One region of the Streptomyces sp. NPDC001914 genome, then DNA from elsewhere that is predicted to be linked to it. Evidence: riboswitches for the same ligand, from Rfam matches in the RefSeq annotation. Region 1 holds a riboswitch; the other holds the start of a gene.
The links. A riboswitch is a leader RNA that binds a small molecule or an ion and turns the genes downstream of it on or off. The one in region 1 is predicted to bind glycine.

Region 1 (5,436 bases):
TGCCCCACACGGGTAAACATGCCGCGGGGCACGGCGCTGCCACAAACCCGGAAGGCTGCTCGCTCGTTAGCGCTGAAGACCGCTCGTACGAGGGAAAACGCGCTCCACGCCCAACCGGACTAGCCCGATCCGGCTACCGTGAACCACCCGAAAGGACAGCGCAGTTGGGGTGAACCCTCCGCACGGGTGATGCGTCATCAACCTGTGAGAAGCGGTGCCCTCAAATCCCTGCGGATTGGCGCCCGTGGGGCAACACTGGGTTCCAGACCACACACCAAACGGGGGGCGGCGATGAGTACCTCGGGCCGCAAGACCGACACCACAGCCATCACTCACATCTCGACCCAGCGAAAGATCCCATCCATGTGCCAGCACCAGCCACTGTGTCCCTCAGCCGAGTCAGCCGACCGGGAGTCCGCCCGCCTCGTGGCGCATCACCCGGAGCAGGGATGGAGCCTGCTGTGCAACGGCGTTCTGCTCTTCGAGGACACCGGTGAGCTCCTGCCGGACGGCCAGATCATCGCCCCGCACCGCCCGCTGGGCGGCGCGCCGGTGATGACGGCCGCCTGAGCCGCACGACGCCGGGCGGCCATGACAGGCCGCCCGGACACACGAGGGGCCGGCCCGGAGACGTACTCTCCGAACCGGCCCCGACGCATGTCCGAGGAGGATCACTCCTCGTAGGCGTCCGCGTGCCGAGCGCTGATCAGTCCTCGTAGGCGTCCAGCGGCGGGCAGGAACAGACGAGGTTCCGGTCGCCGTACGCCTGGTCGATGCGACGCACCGGCGGCCAGTACTTGTCGGCGGCCGAGACACCGGCCGGGAAGACGGCCACCTCGCGGCTGTACGGGTGCTCCCAGTCGCCGCCGAGCGCGGCGGCCGTGTGCGGCGCCCCGCGCAGCGGGTTGTCGTCCACGGACCACTCGCCGCTGCCCACCTTCTCGATCTCCGCGCGGATCGCGATCATCGCGTCGCAGAACCGGTCGACCTCGCCCAGGTCCTCGGACTCGGTCGGCTCGATCATCAGCGTGCCGGCCACCGGGAACGACATCGTCGGCGCGTGGAAGCCGTAGTCGATCAGACGCTTGGCGATGTCGTCGACGCTGACGCCCGTCGCCTTGGTGAGCGGGCGCAGGTCGATGATGCACTCGTGCGCGACCAGACCGCCGGGGCCGGTGTACAGCACGGGGTAGTGCGGCTCCAGGCGCTTGGCGATGTAGTTGGCGGAGAGCACGGCCACCTGCGTGGCGCGCTTGAGGCCCTCGCCGCCCATCAGCCGGACGTACGACCAGGAGATGGGCAGGATGCCCGCGGAACCCCAGGGAGCGGCCGAGATCGGGCCGACACCGGTCTCGGGACCCGCCTCGGGCTGGAGCGGGTGGTTCGGCAGGTACGGCGCCAGGTGCGCGCGCACACCGACCGGGCCGACGCCGGGACCGCCGCCGCCGTGCGGGATGCAGAAGGTCTTGTGCAGGTTCAGGTGCGAGACGTCGCCGCCGAAGTGACCCGGCTTGGCGAGGCCGACCAGGGCGTTCAGGTTGGCGCCGTCGACGTAGACCTGGCCGCCGGCCTCGTGCACCTGGGCGCAGATGTCGGCGACGTGCTCCTCGAACACACCGTGCGTCGAGGGGTACGTGATCATCAGCACCGACAGCTCGTCGCGGTACTGCTCGATCTTGGCGCGCAGGTCCGCGACGTCGATCTCGCCGTCGTCCGCAGTCTTCACGACGACGACCTTCATGCCGGCCATCACGGCGCTGGCGGCGTTGGTGCCGTGCGCGGAGGACGGGATGAGGCAGACGGTGCGCTGGTCGTCACCGTTGGCGCGGTGGTAGCCGCGGACGGCCAGCAGACCGGCCAGCTCGCCCTGCGAACCGGCGTTGGGCTGGAGCGAGACCTTGTCGTAGCCGGTGACCTCGGCGAGCTGGTCCTCCAGCTCGTGGATCAGCGTCAGGTAGCCCTGGGCCTGCTCGGCGGGCACGAAGGGGTGGATCTGCCCGAACTCGGGCCAGGTGACCGACTCCATCTCGGTGGTCGCGTTGAGCTTCATGGTGCAGGAGCCCAGCGGGATCATGCCGCGGTCGAGCGCGTAGTCGCGGTCGGAGAGCTTGCGCAGGTAGCGCAGCATCGCGGTCTCGGAGCGGTGGTCGTGGAACACGGGGTGCGTGAGGTACGCGTCGGTGCGCAGCAGCGCCTCCGGCAGGGTGTCCTCGGTGCTCACGTCCAGCGCCGCGACGTCGCCCTCGACGCCGAACGCGGTCCACACGGCGGCCAGCTGCGCGCGCGTGGTCGTCTCGTCGCACGAGATCGACACGTGGTCGGCGTCGACGGGGTGGAGGTTCACGCCGTTGTCGCGGGCGGCGGCCACCACGGCGGCGGCGCGGCCCGGGACCCGCACGGTGAGCGTGTCGAAGTAGGCGCCGTGCACGACCTCGGCACCGCCGGCGGTGAGTCCGGCGGCCAGGACCGTGGCGTAGCGGTGGGTACGCCGTGCGATGGTCCGCAGGCCCTCGGGGCCGTGGTAGACGGCGTACATGCCGGCCATCACGGCGAGGAGCACCTGAGCGGTGCAGATGTTGCTGGTCGCCTTCTCGCGGCGGATGTGCTGCTCACGCGTCTGCAGGGCGAGGCGGTACGCCTTGTGCCCGTCGGCGTCCACGGAGACGCCGACCAGTCGGCCGGGAAGGCTGCGCGCGAACTTCTCGCGGACCGCCATGTAGCCGGCGTGCGGACCGCCGAAGCCCATCGGCACACCGAAGCGCTGCGTCGTACCGACCGCGATGTCGGCGCCGAGCTCGCCGGGCGAGGTCAGCAGGGTCAGGGCGAGCAGATCGGCGGCGACGGTGACGACCGCGCCCAGCTCGTGCGCCTGCTCGATGACCGGCTTGATGTCGCGTACGGCACCGGAGGCGCCCGGGTACTGGATCAGCACGCCGTTGATCTCGCGCCCGGCGAGGTCGGCCGGGATGCCGTCGGCGAGGTCGGCGACGACGATCTCGACACCGGTCGGTTCCGCGCGGGTCTCTATGACGGCGATGGTCTGCGGCAGCGCGTCCGCGTCGACCAGGAAGAGGCCCTTCTTGTTCTTGCCCATGCGGCGGGACAGCGCCATCGCCTCGGCGGCGGCGGTGCCCTCGTCCAGGAGGGAGGCGCCGGAGGTCGGGAGACCGGACAGCTCGGCGACGACGGTCTGGAAGTTCAGCAGCGCCTCGAGACGGCCCTGCGAGATCTCCGGCTGGTACGGCGTGTACGCGGTGTACCAGGCCGGGTTCTCCATGACGTTGCGCAGGATCACCGGCGGCGTGAACGTACCGTAGTAACCGAGGCCGATCATCGAACCGAGCACCTGGTTGCGGTCCGCGAGGGAGCGGAGCTCGGCCAGTACCTCGGCCTCGGTGCGCGCGGCCGGCAGGTTCAGGGCCTCGACGTTCTTGATCACGTCCGGCACCGCGGCGGCCGTCAGCTCGTCGAGCGAGCCGTATCCGACCTGCGCGAGCATCTTGGCCCGTGCTTCGAGGTCGGGTCCGATGTGGCGCTGCTCGAAGGGGATTCCCTGTTCGAGCTCGGAGAGCGGAATGCGAGGGGCGGTCATGGCGGAGGCCTCCTGGTCTGACGCGACCTTCGAGGGGCACCCCGGCACGGGTACCCCGACGGCCTCCCCCTCTGTCATCTCAACCTGAGAGTTTCACCGGATGGTCCCGTGGACGATCCGGCTTTCACCGTCGGTGAGAGCGGAGGCCATCGGCACCCGCCCTGCTTTCCAGAGTGACCTCGTCCGTGCGGTACGTGAGCCTGAGAGATTCCGGGGAGGATTTGCTCCTTCGGCGCCTCCGGTGAAATTCCGGAGGACTCTCCCGCACGGGATCAGCAGCCGCTTGCCAGCCTACCAGCGGGGACTGGGCCGGAGCCTTCGAGTGGCCACCTTCACAGATGTGCTCTTTTGTAGTACTTACGGATGAGTTTGCGACCACTGGAGGGACCGTGCAGACCGACATCGATCCGCGCAACCTGATCGGCCGCAAGGCGTTCGACAGCAACGGCACCAAGATCGGCACGATCGACGAGGTCTACCTCGACGACGCGACCGGCGTCCCGGAGTGGGCGGCCATACGCACCGGGCTGTTCAGCAGGGACGCCTTCGTGCCCCTGGAGCCCAGCGAGATCATCGAGGGGACCCTGCGCATCCCCTTCGACCGGGCCCTGATCAAGGACGCCCCCGACTTCGGCGTGGGGCGCCACCTCTCCCCCGAGCAGGAACTCCAGCTCTACCACCACTACGGCCTCGACGTGGCGTCCCCTCCGCCGCCGGACCGCGACTTCGGCCGTCTGGCAGGCTCGGAGGACGCCTGACCCCCGGCCCCGTCCCGCTCCCGCCCCTCGGACCCGCGGTCCCACGCTCCCGCGTCCGGCCCCGGGGACCCGGGGCCCGCCGGAAGTCCGCCGGGGTCCTCGGGTCTTCGCTCCACCAGGGGCAGCGGGTCGGCCGGTTCGAGCCGCGGATCGTCCGTCCGGAAGGTCCGCACCCGGCCGGGCCCGGAGTACGGCGTCTCGAACCGCACCGTGACCCGCCCCAGCCCGCTGCCCTGAACCCAGCCGTGCCCGTACTCGGCATGGGTCACGTCGTGCCCGGAGGGCCACCGCCGCTCGGCCGGTGCGGCCGTTTCGGCCGCGGCGGCCGGCTCGGCGGGTTCCTCCGCGGCGTGTTCCTCGGCCGCCGTCTCCCCCACGGCCGCTGCCTGCGCCTGCGCGAACAGGTCCTCCTGCGTGTAGTCGGCGAGCCCGGAGACACCGACCCCCAGCAGACGGACGCCCCCGGTCGTGTCCACGCCCTCCAGCAGCCGGGCGGCGGCCTCCCGGACGACGCCGGGGTCGTCCGTGGGCCCCCGCAGCGTCTCGGACCGGGTCAGCGTCGAGAAGTCGTACCGGCGGACCTTCAGCACGATGGTCCGCCCCGACAACCCGGCCCCGCGCAGCCGCCGCACGCACCGGTCGGCGAGCCGCTGCACCTCCAGCTCCACCCGGACCCGGTCGTGGATGTCCACGTCGTACGTGTCCTCGACCGACACCGACTTGGTCTCCCGCTCGGCCACCACCGGCCGCTCGTCGTGGGCCAGCGCCATCGCGAACAGCGCGTGCCCGTGCGCCTTCCCCAGCAGCCGTACGAGCTCGTCCTCACCCGCCTCGGCGAGCTCCTCGACGGTGGTGATGCCCGCCCGGCGCAGATGATCCCCGGTGGCCGGTCCCACGCCCGGCAGCGTCCGCACCGACATGGGCCCCAGCAGCGCACGCTCGGTGCCCGGCTCTATCAGGACCAGACCGTCGGGCTTGGCCTGCTCCGAGGCGATCTTCGCGAGCATCTTGGAGGCGGCCAGACCCACCGATCCTGTGAGCCCCGTCACGGCCCGGATGTCCGCGCGCAGCTTGACGCCGGCCAGC
Region 2 (5,436 bases), on a different contig from region 1:
GGGATGCCGAGACCGCCGTTCGGGGCGTGCGGATTGAGCCAGAGGCCGAAGTGGTCCGGGTACAGGGTGCGGGCGACGTCCAGCCCGTCCACGACCTCGTAACTGCGGTTCCAGCCACTGGCCGAGAGCTCCTGGGCGGAGGTGACGCACGGGGCGTAACCGAAGCCGTCCACGTGCATGTTCCCGTACTGGGCGTCCGGCGAGCCGGCCTGGCCGTGCCACAGCAGCATCCACACCTGGCCGGACGACGGGGTCGCGAGCGCGCGAAGGAGCGCCTCGTAGGCGTCGTAACGCCCGGGAGTCACCTGGCGCAGCATGTGCTCGACCTGCCCGGCCGCGGCCGTGCCCGACGCGCTCACCTTCAACCGCCCCTTCGCGAACAATTCACGACGAACTCATCCCTTACGCCCGAGGTACCGGTTACCGACATGCGTCAACACCCCGACCGGGCCATGAAACCAGCTTATGCGGCGATCGTGCTCCGCCGGGGGAAGCAGTCGAGAGCCGGGAACCGCCGCGCGGGGCGGCCGGGCCCCCCGCGCGGCGGGTGTGCGGCCTCTCGGGGCACCTCCGCCGCCCGCGCCGTTCAGTGACCGTGCTGGTAGAAGGGCCGCACCTTCGCCCGCATCCAGTCGCCGACCGGGTCCTGCGCCACGTCGAGAAGAACGAGGTTCACCGCGATGTTCACCGGAACCCGGCCGAGCGCGCGGCCCAGGGCGTCCAGGGGCAGTGCGCGGGCGTCGCCCTCCCACGCCGAGAGTTCGACGCCGATGAACATGACAGGCGCGTCGCCCTCGATGCTGGCCAGACACCGGCGGGCGCTCAGGACGACACCCGTCGCGGCGAACTCCGCCGAGGCCGCGGCGAGGAAGTCCATCGGGTCGTCCTGCCAGTCGGGCTCGAAGAGCCGCACACGGCCCCCGCTGGCCGCCCCGTCCAGCTCGCTCCGCCCGGCTCTGCACAGCTCCGCGACGGCGATCGGCGGCAGCGGTACGCCGACCACGCCGTCCGGGTTCACCGCGATGCCGACCTGCGGGGGAAGTCCGCGGGCGAACTCCACGGCGGGCGCGATCGTGTACGACATGTGGCTGCCGACGACCTGGCGGAACTGCTCCTCGGAGCTGAAGACGGGGACGTAGACCTGACCGCCGATGTCCATCGTGGGCAGGTCGAGCGCGCCGCTCCGCGGGCCGCCGCCGTTGGGCAGCGGCACCCACACGAAGCTGCGGCCGAGCACCTCGACGATGCGGGCGGCCGCCGAGGGCCCCGCGGGCACGCCGAGGGAGGAGGACAACACCTCCTCCAGCTCGTTGCCGGGCCAACCGCCGTGCGGATGGGGGTGCGCCTGTGCCGGAAAGTCCATCTGTCTACCGTCCGCTTCGAACCGTTGTTCCGGCTGGAAAGGTTAGTGGGCGGCCACCGCGGGTCAGTGGCCGAATCCGATCCTGCCCGGCACGCTCCCGGTCAGTCGCCGAAGCCGGTACCGCGCGCCGCACTTGCGGACAAGGGCCGAAGTCGGTCGCGCGCGGCACTTCCCCGGTCAGCGGGCGAAGTCGATCCTGCGCAGTACGTCCGCCGCGTCGCGGTCGATCAGCACCGCGGAGCCGCAGCCCTCGGGCAGGTCTCCCCGCTCGGCGGAGCGCAGCAGCCGGGCGACCCCGCCGCGGTGGCGGGCGAAGGCGTAGCGCGAGACGCCCCGGCCGCGCTCGCGCTGGCCGTCCAGCGCGGTGTCGGGCGTGACGTCGAGCAGCAGCAGGTGCAGCGCGCCGCCGCGGCGCCGGGCCTCGCGGGCGAGCCAGCGGCGCACCCAGGCCTGGGTGCCGCAGTCGTGCACGACGAGTCCGCCGCCCTCGCGCAGGGCGCGGCGCAGGCCGGCGTAGTGCGCGAGGCGGACGAGGGGGCGGTAGAGCGCGTAGGGCAGCAGCCCGGACATCCGGCCGTCCCAGCGGTCCCGGGTGTCCTGCGAGTCGACCCGCGCGCCCCGCACGGCCCGCCGCATCAGCGTCGACTTGCCGCTGCCGGGCAGTCCGCTGACCACGACCACGTCGTGCGCACCGAAGCGGAGGCCGTGCGGACTGTGCCCGACCCGCTCGCGGAGGTCCCGCACGACGGCCGCGGGGCGGGGCCCGCGGGCCTCCCGGGCCGGTGCGCCGGTCTGCTCGGGCAGCGCGAGACCCGAGGTCGTCGCGTACGCCCTGGTCCTGTTCACCGTGACCGTCCTCCCCTTCGATGTGGAGTCCCATCCCCGTCGAGTGTAAAGAGAAGGTAATGGCAGGCGCTTCCCCATTTCGTACGCGGACTGCCACAGAGCGGTCACAGATGGCGGGCTGCCGTGATCCGACAGCGCGTGCGATGATGGCCGCGCCAACTGCATACCGGCCGCTTGAATCCGCGCGGGAGAGTCCTGGGTACGTGTACCCGGGCGCCGAAGGAGCAAGTCCCTCCCTTGAATCTCTCAGGCACCGTTACCGCGCGGGCGAGGCACATCTGAAAAGCGGGCCGCCCCGGCGGCTCCACCCAAGGTGCAAGTCAGGACCACCGTTTCGTGGGGTCTTGATGAACCTCTCAGGTTCCGATGACAGATGGGGAGGAACGACCTCGCCGTCATGCCCTGGGAGCCAGACCGATGAGCAGCAACGCACCCCGTCACACCGCGCTCGATGCCCTGCATCGTTCGCTCGGCGCGACCATGACCGACTTCGCGGGCTGGGACATGCCCCTGCGCTACGGCTCGGAGCGCGACGAGCACGTCGCCGTCCGCACGAAGGCCGGTCTCTTCGACCTCTCCCACATGGGCGAGATCACCGTCACCGGACCGCAGGCGGCGGAGCTCCTGAACCACGCGCTGGTCGGCAACATCGCCACCGTCGGCACCGGCCGCGCCCGCTACACCATGATCTGCCAGGAGGACGGCGGCATCCTGGACGACCTGATCGTCTACCGCCTGGCCGACCACGAGTACATGGTCGTCGCCAACGCCTCCAACGCCCAGGTGGTGCTGGACGCCCTGACCGTGCGCGCCGCCGGTTTCGACGCCGTGGTGCGCGACGACCGTGACGCCTACGCGCTGATCGCCGTGCAGGGACCGGAGTCCCCCGGCATCCTCAAGGCGGTCACCGACGCCGACCTCGACGGCCTGAAGTACTACGCGGGCCTGCCGGGCACCGTGGCCGGCGTTCCGGCCCTGATCGCGCGCACCGGCTACACCGGCGAGGACGGCTTCGAGCTGTTCGTCGCCCCCGCCGACGCCGAGAAGGTGTGGCAGGCGCTCACCGACGCGGGCACCCCGGTCGGGCTCGTCCCCTGCGGTCTGTCCTGCCGCGACACGCTGCGTCTGGAGGCCGGCATGCCGCTGTACGGGCACGAGCTGACCACCTCGCTGACCCCTTTCGACGCCGGTCTCGGCCGGGTCGTGAAGTTCGAGAAGGACGGCGACTTCGTGGGGCGCGCGGCGCTCGAGGAGGCCGCCTCCCGTGCCGAGCAGAACCCGCCGCGGGTCCTCGTCGGCCTGATCGCCGAGGGACGCCGTGTGCCGCGCGCCGGGTTCTCGGTCGTCGCCGGCGGCGAGGTGATCGGCGAGGTCACCTCCGGTGCCCCCTCCCCCACGCTCGGCAGGCCGATCGCCATGGCGTACGTCGACGCCGCGCACGCCGCGCCGGGCACGGCCGGTGTGGGCGTGGACATCCGGGGCAGCCACGAACCGTACGAGGTCGTGGCGCTGCCGTTCTACAAGCGCCGGAAGTGACACTGGTCCGTAAGGGCCGGACATGACACGGGCGCCTTCCGGGCGCCGCCACCGGCGGACGCCCCCGGGCGCCGGCACCGACAGGCGCCGGACGTGACCCTGGGCACATCCGCCCGGTCACCCACGCCTCCCTCCATCAGCACTCCACCGCGTACAGGAGAATTCAGGTCATGAGCAACCCCCAGCAGCTGCGTTACAGCAAGGAGCACGAGTGGCTGTCCGTCGCCGAGGACGGCGTCGCGACGGTCGGCATCACCGAGTTCGCGGCCAGCGCGCTCGGCGATGTCGTCTACGCCCAGCTCCCGGAGGTCGGTGACACGGTGACCGCGGGCGAGTCCTGCGGCGAACTGGAGTCGACCAAGTCGGTCAGCGACCTGTACTCCCCGGTGAACGGCGAGGTCGTCGAGGCCAACCAGGACGTCGTGGACGACCCGGCCCTGGTCAACTCCGCCCCCTTCGAGGGCGGCTGGCTGTTCAAGGTGCGCGTCGCGGACGAGCCCGAGGACCTGATGTCCGCCGACGAGTACACCGCCTTCACCGCCGGCTGAGGAGAGTCACCCGCATGTCGCTCATGAACACCCCCCTGCACGAGCTCGACCCGGACGTGGCCGCCGCCGTCGACGCCGAGCTGCACCGCCAGCAGTCGACGCTGGAGATGATCGCCTCGGAGAACTTCGCTCCGGTCGCGGTCATGGAGGCCCAGGGCTCGGTCCTGACCAACAAGTACGCCGAGGGCTACCCGGGCCGCCGCTACTACGGCGGCTGCGAGCACGTCGACGTGGCCGAGCAGATCGCCATCGACCGGGTCAAGGACCTGTTCGGCGCCGAGTACGCGAACGTGCAGCCCCACTCGGGTGCCTCCGCCAACCAGGCCGCGCTGTTCGCGCTGGCCCAGCCCGGCGACACCATCCTCGGCCTGGACCTGGCCCACGGCGGCCACCTGACCCACGGGATGCGGCTGAACTTCTCCGGCAAGCAGTTCGACGTGGTCGCGTACCACGTGGACGAGCGCGGCCTGGTCGACATGGCCGAGGTCGAGCGGCTCGCCAAGGAGCACCGCCCGAAGGTGATCATCGCGGGCTGGTCGGCGTACCCGCGTCAGCTCGACTTCGCCGAGTTCCGCCGGATCGCGGACGAGGCCGGCGCCCTGCTGTGGGTCGACATGGCCCACTTCGCGGGCCTGGTCGCTGCGGGTCTGCACCCGAACCCGGTCCCGTTCGCGGACGTGGTCACCTCCACCACGCACAAGACGCTCGGCGGCCCGCGCGGCGGCATCATCCTCGCGAAGAAGGAGTTCGCGAAGAAGCTGAACTCCTCGGTCTTCCCGGGCTTCCAGGGCGGCCCCCTGGAGCACGTGATCGCCGCCAAGGCCGTCTCCTTCAAGGTCGCCGCCTCGGAGGACTTCAAGGAGCGCCAGCAGCGCACGCTGGACGGCGCGCGCATCCTGGCCGAGCGTCTGGTCCAGGGCGACGTGAAGGCCGTCGGCGTGGACGTCCTGTCCGGGGGCACCGACGTGCACCTGGTCCTGGTCGACCTGCGCAACTCCGAGCTGGACGGGCAGCAGGCCGAGGACCGTCTCCACGAGGTCGGCATCACGGTCAACCGCAACGCCATCCCGAACGACCCGCGCCCGCCGATGGTCACCTCGGGCCTGCGCATCGGTACGCCCGCCCTCGCCACCCGCGGCTTCA

Region 2: another riboswitch for glycine. It lies ahead of gcvT (glycine cleavage system aminomethyltransferase GcvT); the one in region 1 lies ahead of gcvP (aminomethyl-transferring glycine dehydrogenase).

What each region holds. Positions count from the first base shown of each region.
Region 1 is NZ_JBIASW010000003.1:9,327-14,762, reverse strand. Features, by position in the region: gene ACFYYF_RS09290 (DUF5999 family protein) at 364-570, shown strand; gene gcvP (aminomethyl-transferring glycine dehydrogenase) at 707-3,592, opposite strand; glycine riboswitch at 3,771-3,867, opposite strand; gene ACFYYF_RS09280 (PRC-barrel domain-containing protein) at 3,982-4,350, shown strand; gene ACFYYF_RS09275 (DNA polymerase IV) at 4,275-5,436, opposite strand, start outside.
Region 2 is NZ_JBIASW010000019.1:73,650-79,085, reverse strand. Features, by position in the region: gene ACFYYF_RS35865 (enhanced serine sensitivity protein SseB C-terminal domain-containing protein) at 1-359, opposite strand, end outside; gene ACFYYF_RS35860 (enhanced serine sensitivity protein SseB) at 587-1,363, opposite strand; gene ACFYYF_RS35855 (AAA family ATPase) at 1,541-2,209, opposite strand; glycine riboswitch at 2,385-2,481, shown strand; gene gcvT (glycine cleavage system aminomethyltransferase GcvT) at 2,627-3,745, shown strand; gene gcvH (glycine cleavage system protein GcvH) at 3,916-4,293, shown strand; gene glyA (serine hydroxymethyltransferase) at 4,308-5,436, shown strand, end outside.